One region of the Streptomyces sp. NPDC048590 genome, then DNA from elsewhere that is predicted to be linked to it. Evidence: riboswitches for the same ligand, from Rfam matches in the RefSeq annotation. Region 1 holds a riboswitch; the other holds the start of a gene.

Region 1 (3,460 bases):
AGCCGTGATCACCGCGATCGTTCTCATCAAGACCAGCGTGGACCGGATTCCGGAGATCGCCGAGGCCATCGCCGCGCTGGACAGCGTCAGCGAAGTCTTCTCGGTCACCGGAACGTACGACCTGATCGCCATGGTCCGGGTGGCCAGGCACGACGATCTGGCCGACGTCATCCCGGGCCGGATCAGCAAGATCCAGGGTGTCGAGGCCACGGACACCCACGTCGCCTTCCGCACCTACTCCCAGCACGACCTCGAGGCGGCCTTCGCCATCGGGCTCGACGCATAACGGGACCGCCGGCGACGGCGATACGGCTCCGGCCGGGCACAAGGGCATCGCGCCCCCTGTGCCCGGCCGGAGCCGTATCCGCGGGTCAGTTCTGGGCCGCGTCCCGGTCCGGCACGCAGCGGCCGTCCTCGGTGCGGTAGGCCCAGCGGGCGCCGTCGTGCACCAGTTCGCGGACGGCCCCCAGGAACCTCTCGATGTGCTCGTCCGGCGTACCGGCGCCGAAGCTCACCCGGATGGCGTTCAGGGACCGCTCCCCCGGCGCCGCCTCCGGCGCACCGCACTCACCCGGGTCCTGAGACTCGCCGCCGAGCAGGGTCCGCACGAGGGGGTGGGCGCAGAACAGTCCGTCGCGGACCCCGATGCCGTACTCGGCGGAGAGCGCGGCGGCGAAGTGCGAGCTGTTCCATCCCTCGACCACGAAGGAGATGACGCCCACCCGCGGGGCATCGTCGCCGAAGAGCGAGAGGACCTTGACCTCGGGAACGTCGGCCAGGCCCTCACGGACCCGGGCGACCAGGCGCTGCTCGCGCTCGACGAGCCGTCCGAAGCCGGCCTCGGTGAGGGCCTTGCAGGCCGCGGCGATGGACAGCACGCCGATGACGTTGGGCGATCCCGCCTCGTGCCGTGCCGCGGTGGTGTGCCACTCGACGTCGACGCCGCCGTCCGTGCGCCGGGAGACCTTGCGGGAGGCGCCGCCGCCCGCGAGGTACGGCTCCGCGGCCACCAGCCAGTCGGCCCGTCCCGCGAGGACACCCGAGCCGAAGGGCGCGTACAGCTTGTGCCCGGAGAAGGCGACCCAGTCGACGTCCAGCTCCGCGATGTCCACGGGGTGGTGCGGGGCGAGCTGAGCGGCGTCCAGCACGATCCGCGCACCGTGTGCGTGGGCGGCGGCGGCCAGTTCCTTCACGGGCCACAGCTCACCGGTGACGTTGGACGCGCCGGTGACGCAGACCAGCGCCGGACCGTAGGGGTCGCGGGCGGCCAGCGCGCGCTCCAGCGTCTCGACCGCCTGGCCGGGGGTGCGGGGCGCGTCGAGGAAGGTGACCCGGGCGTCGCGCCAGGGCAGCAGCGAGGCGTGGTGCTCGGTCTCGAACACGAAGACCTGGCAGTCGGCGGGCAGTGCGGCGGCGAGCAGGTTGAGGGAGTCGGTCGTCGAGCGGGTGAAGACCAGCTGGTCGTCGGCGCGGCAGCCGAGGAACTCCGCGACGGTCACCCGGGCGGCCTCGAACAGGTCGGTGGACAGCTGCGAGAGGTAGCCGGCCCCGCGGTGCACGCTGCCGTAGTACGGCGCGTAGGCGGCGACGTCGTCCCACACCCGCTGGAGTGCCGGGGCGCTGGCCGCGTAGTCGAGCGCGGCGTAGGTGACGTTTCCGCCCGTGACCAGCGGAACGGTGACATCGGCACCCAGGACCGGCAGAGGGGTACAGATCGACTGGTCGGCGGCAGCGGTGGAGACAGACATGGCGAACTCCCGTAAGAGGCAGGCGAGATCCTCGCACCGGCGGACAGAGGCACGCGGCGGCGCGGGATGAAGAAGAGAAAAAGGGTGTGCGGAGAAGGGCTCGGTGCCCTATCGCATTCGCTTGCTCACAAGAGTCTCCCTGGGACCAGGACCCCAAGGGGTGGCGTCGTAGACGCCGAGGGGCCCGCGCTTGCCGCAGACCTCGCTGCCTGCGGCCTGGTCTTCACCCGGGGCACCCCGCCACGGACGGAGGGTTGCCGGACAGCGGGCCGGGGCCGTAGTCGCTGTCACTCATGACCTGGTGAGCATCTTGCCATACGTCCGCCGACGCGCAAGGGCGCGGTCCGCCATGCGGACCGCGCCCTTGCTCACATCCAGTGCCGCGTCAGGCGTTGCTGGCCGCCACCCAGCGCTCCAGCACGCGCTTGGCCGCGCCGGAGTCGATGGACTCGGCGGCCCGTGCGATACCTGCCGTCAGCTGGTCGTTCAGCGTGGCGTCGGCCGGGTCGAGGGCGACCAGCGCGGCGGCGGAGTTCAGCAGCACCGCTTCGCGCACGGGGCCCGTCTCGCCGTCCAGCAGCCGGCGCGCCACATCCGCGTTGTACGACGCGTCGGCGCCGCGGAGCGCCTCCACGGGCACCAGCTCCAGCCCGACCTCCCGCGGGTCGAAGGGCTCCTCGCGGACCGCGCCGTCGCGCACGATCCAGACCCGCGAGGTGGCCGTGGTCGTCAGCTCGTCGAGGCCGTCGTCCCCCCGGAAGACCAGTGCCGAGTTGCCCCGGGCCGCCAGCACTCCGGCGACGATGGGTGCCATCCTCGGGTCGGCGACCCCGATGGCCTGGGAACGCACCCCGGCCGGATTGGTGAGCGGGCCGAGGATGTTGAAGGTGGTCTGCGTGCCGAGCTCCTTGCGCGCCTTCGCCGCGTAACGCAGGGCCGGGTGGAACTTCACGGCGAAGCAGAAGGTGATGCCCGCCTCCTCCGCGACCTCCACGACGCGCTTCGGCGTGAGGTCCAGATTGACGCCGAGCTTCTCCAGTACGTCCGAGGCGCCGCTCGCCGACGAGGAGGCGCGGTTGCCGTGCTTGACGACCTTGGCGCCCGTCCCCGCGACGACGATCGCCGACATGGTGGAGATGTTGACGGTCTTGGCCATGTCCCCGCCGGTGCCGACGATGTCGACCGTACGGCCGGGCACCTCGATGGTGCGGGCGTGCTCGTACATGGCGCGGACGAGGCCGGTGACCTCGTCGACGGTCTCGCCCTTGGCCCGCAGCGCGATGGCGAAGCCGGCGATCTGCGCGTCCGTGGCCTCGCCGCTCATGATGCGGTCCATGGCCCAGGCGGTGTCGTCCGCGCCGAGGTGCTCTCCGCGCAGGAGGGGGGTCAGCACGCCGGGCCAGGTACGGGCCGCCACGCTGTCGCCGCCGTCCGGGGTCACAACGTTCATGGTCCGCTCCTGGGGTCCACAGCCGATACAAGGAAGGCCTCCACCCTATCCAGCTCCGGGGACAGCGAAGAGCCCCGTCCATCGGATGGACGGGGCTCCCGCTGTGGCGTTCAGCTGAGGTCGATCAGTGGTGGCCGTGGCCGCTGGTGATCTCCCTGTACTCCTCGGCGGTGGGCTTGGCGATCTGGTTGTTCTCGCCGTAGTAGCTCTTGCTGAGCCGTGCCCGCAGCTTCTGCAGGGCCGAGGGCTTGCGCTCGACACC
Region 2 (3,460 bases), on a different contig from region 1:
GGCGAGGCCCGCGTCGCGGAACGCGTCCAGGCTGGGCCGGATCGTCGCCGACAGGCCGGTCGTCGGGGCGACCGCGTCGAGCGTCTTCAGACCGTCGCCGGTGTTCAGGACGACGGTGGTCAGGGACGGGTCGAGCAGACCGTCCTCGATGAGCTTCTTCGTCACTCCGACCGTCACCCCGCCCGCGGTCTCCGCGAAGATGCCCTCGGTGCGGGCCAGCAGCTTGATCGCGTCGACGACCTGCTCGTCGTTCACGTCCTCGACGGCACCGCCGGTGCGCCGGGCGATGTCCAGGACGTACGGGCCGTCGGCCGGGTTGCCGATCGCCAGGGACTTGGCGATGGTGTTCGGCTTCTGGGGGCGCACGACGTCGTGGCCGGCCTTGAAGGCGGTCGAGACCGGGGAGCAGCCCTCGGCCTGGGCGCCGAAGATCTTGTACGGCTTGTCCTCGACGAGGCCGAGCTTGATCAGCTCCTGGAGGCCCTTGTCGATCTTCGTGAGCTGCGAGCCGGACGCGATCGGGATGACGATCTGGTCGGGCAGCCGCCAGCCGAGCTGCTCGCAGATCTCGTACGCCAGGGTCTTGGAGCCCTCGCCGTAGTAGGGGCGCAGGTTGACGTTGACGAAGCCCCAGCCCTCACCGAGCGGGTCGCCGATGAGCTCCGAGCAGAAGCGGTTGACGTCGTCGTAATTGCCCTCGATGCCGACCAGTTCGCCGCCGTACACCGCGGCCATGACGACCTTGCCCTGCTCCAGGTCGTGCGGGATGAACACGCAGGAGCGGAAGCCGGCGCGGGCGGCGGCAGCGCCCACGGCACCGGCGAGGTTGCCGGTGGAGGAGCAGGAGAGCGTGGTGAAACCGAAGGCGCGGGCGGCCTCGACGGCGATGGCGACGACACGGTCCTTGAAGGAGTGCGTCGGGTTGCCGGAGTCGTCCTTGACGTACAGACCGCCGGTTACGCCCAGCTCGCGGGCGAGGTTGTCGGCCTTGACCAGCTTGGTGAAGCCGGGGTTGATGTTGGGCTTGTCCGCGACGTCGGAGGGGACGGGCAGCAGCGGCGCGTAGCGCCAGATGTTGTCCGGACCCTCGGCGATGCGCTTCTTCAGCTCCTCGGGCGAGCCGCTCGGCAGGTCGTAGGCGACTTCGAGCGGCCCGAAACAGGACGCACAGGCGAAAATGGGGCCGAGTGCGAATCGCTCGCCGCATTCGCGGCAGGAGAGCGCCGCTGCGGGACCGAGGTCCACGGCGGAAGAGTCGGTGTTTGCTGCAACTGTCTGCACGGCCATGATGGCGGAGGCCCTTTCTCCTCATCTTCCTCGCGACGTATTTCGCCGCAAGACGGAATTGGCACCTTCCCCACCGTGACCTCGCGGTCGGCAGGAGGGTTGCCGGGACTTCAACGGGCCGTTCCCTCAGTCCCTCTGGATGAGCGCTGTGGCACCGGATCATGGATCCGGGCGTTTGTCCGTGGACCGACCCCGAGATGCGGGAGTCGTCCGCGTTGTTCAAGACTGTAACCGACGCACACAGCGGTCGAGATAGTCGTCCGAACCGCGAGATGGATCACATACAGGGAGTATCGCCCGTGCTGGAAGAGGTCGAGTCCTGGCTGTCCAGGCGTTCGTGGTCGGCCTCCGACCGCCCGCTGGACCATCTCGTGGCGGCGCGGACGAAGGATCCGCACCGCTCACGCGTGAGTGTCGTGCTGCCCGCGCTGAACGAGGAGGCGACGGTCGGGGAGATCGTCGCGGAGATCCGGCGGGAGCTGGTCGAGAAGGTCCCGCTCGTGGACGAGCTGGTGGTGATCGACTCCGGATCCACCGACGCCACCGCGGAGGTCGCGCGCCGGGCCGGTGCCCGGGTCGTCCACCGGGACGCCATCCTCCCCCGGATGCCCGCGGTGCCCGGCAAGGGCGAGGTGCTCTGGCGGTCACTCCTGGTGACCAGCGGGGACATCGTCTGCTTCGTCGACGCGGACCTCAAGGACTTCTCGGCGGACTTCGTCTCCGGGACCGTCGGACCGCTGCTCACCGATCCGTCGGTGCACTTCGTCAAGGCGATGTACGACCGGCCCCTCGGCGACACCGCCGGCCAGGGCGGCCGGGTCACCGAGCTGGTGGCCCGCCCGCTGCTCAACCTGCACTGGCCCGCGCTGGCCGGTTTCGTCCAGCCGCTCGGCGGCGAGTACGCGGTCCGGCGCTCCCTGCTGGAGCAGCTCCCCTTCCCGGTCGGTTACGGGGTGGAGCTGGCGCTCCTCGTCGACGCGCTGCACACCGTCGGTCTGGACGCGCTGGCCCAGGTCGACGTGGGCGTGCGCAAGCACCGCCACCAGGACGGCCAGGCCCTCGGCCGGATGGCGGCGACGATCTACCGCACGGCGCAGCTGCGCCTGAATCGGGGGCCGCTGGTACGCCCCGAGATCACCCAGTTCGAGCGCGGACCGGGCGGTTTCGTCCCCCGCACCCACGCGGTGGACACCGAGGAACGGCCGCCGATGCGGGAGATCGTGGAGTACGCGGCGCGAGTGGCGGCGTAACGGTTCTTCCCGCCGGGCTCCACGCTCACTTGACGTTTGGCGGCTTCCCGAACGGGCTAGGTTCGGGTACATGGTCTCCGAGCACGCTGCGCAGGTACTCGTCGCGTCCAACCGCGGCCCGGTGTCGTACACACGGCGGGAGGACGGCACGCTCACGTCGAAACGGGGCGGCGGCGGGCTCGTCTCCGGGCTCAGCGCCGTCGACGACAAGCTGTGGGTGTGCGCCGCGCTCGGTGACGGCGACCGCGAGGCGGTCAGGCGCGGGGTGTCCGAGCCCGGCGTACGGATGCTCGACATCGACGCCGGGGTCCACGCCGACGCGTACAACGGCATCGCCAACTCGGTGCTGTGGTTCGTGCACCACATGATCTACCAGACGCCCGTGGAGCCCGTCTTCGACGCGGAGTTCCGCCGCCAGTGGGCCTCCTACGAGGCGTACAACCGGGCCTTCGCCGAGGCGCTCGCCGAGGAGGCGGGCGAGGGCGCCGCGGTGCTGGTGCAGGACTACCACCTCTCGCTGGTCCCCGGGATGCTGCGCGAGCTCCGCCCCGACCTGCGGATCGGTCACTTCTCGCACACGCCCTGGGCTCCCGTCGACTACTTCCGGCTGCTGCCCGACGACATCGGCGAGCAGCTCCTCAAGGGCATCCTGGGCGCCGACCGCGCCGCGTTCCTCACCCGCCGCTGGGCGGACGCCTTCATCGGCTGCTGCACCAGCATCCTCGGCGGAACCGGCCACACCCGGATCGGGGTGCACGGGCTGGGTGCCGATGCCGACTTCCTGCGCCGCCGCTCCCACGAGGCGGACGTCGACGAGCGCATGGACGTGCTGCGGGAGCAGGTGGGCGCGGACCGGCGCACAATCGTCCGGGTGGACCGCACCGAGCTGTCGAAGAACATCGTCCGCGGTCTGCACGCCTACC

Evidence for each region. A riboswitch is a leader RNA that binds a small molecule or an ion and turns the genes downstream of it on or off. The one in region 1 is predicted to bind S-adenosylmethionine.
Region 2: it holds a riboswitch for S-adenosylmethionine, as region 1 does, so the genes downstream of both, thrC (threonine synthase) here and ACGFNN_RS26730 (aminotransferase class V-fold PLP-dependent enzyme) in region 1, are expected to answer to the same signal.

Annotation. Positions count from the first base shown of each region.
Region 1 covers NZ_JBICWC010000009.1:389,913-393,372, forward strand. The annotation lists gene ACGFNN_RS26720 (rhomboid family intramembrane serine protease) at 1-8, shown strand, start outside; gene ACGFNN_RS26725 (Lrp/AsnC family transcriptional regulator) at 5-286, shown strand; gene ACGFNN_RS26730 (aminotransferase class V-fold PLP-dependent enzyme) at 372-1,748, opposite strand; SAM riboswitch class IV at 1,930-2,047, opposite strand; gene trpD (anthranilate phosphoribosyltransferase) at 2,134-3,198, opposite strand; gene ACGFNN_RS26740 (cytochrome bc complex cytochrome b subunit) at 3,323-3,460, opposite strand, start outside.
Region 2 covers NZ_JBICWC010000004.1:616,414-619,873, forward strand. The annotation lists gene thrC (threonine synthase) at 1-1,287, opposite strand, end outside; SAM riboswitch class I at 1,306-1,433, opposite strand; gene ACGFNN_RS15130 (glucosyl-3-phosphoglycerate synthase) at 1,587-2,537, shown strand; gene ACGFNN_RS15135 (trehalose-6-phosphate synthase) at 2,608-3,460, shown strand, end outside.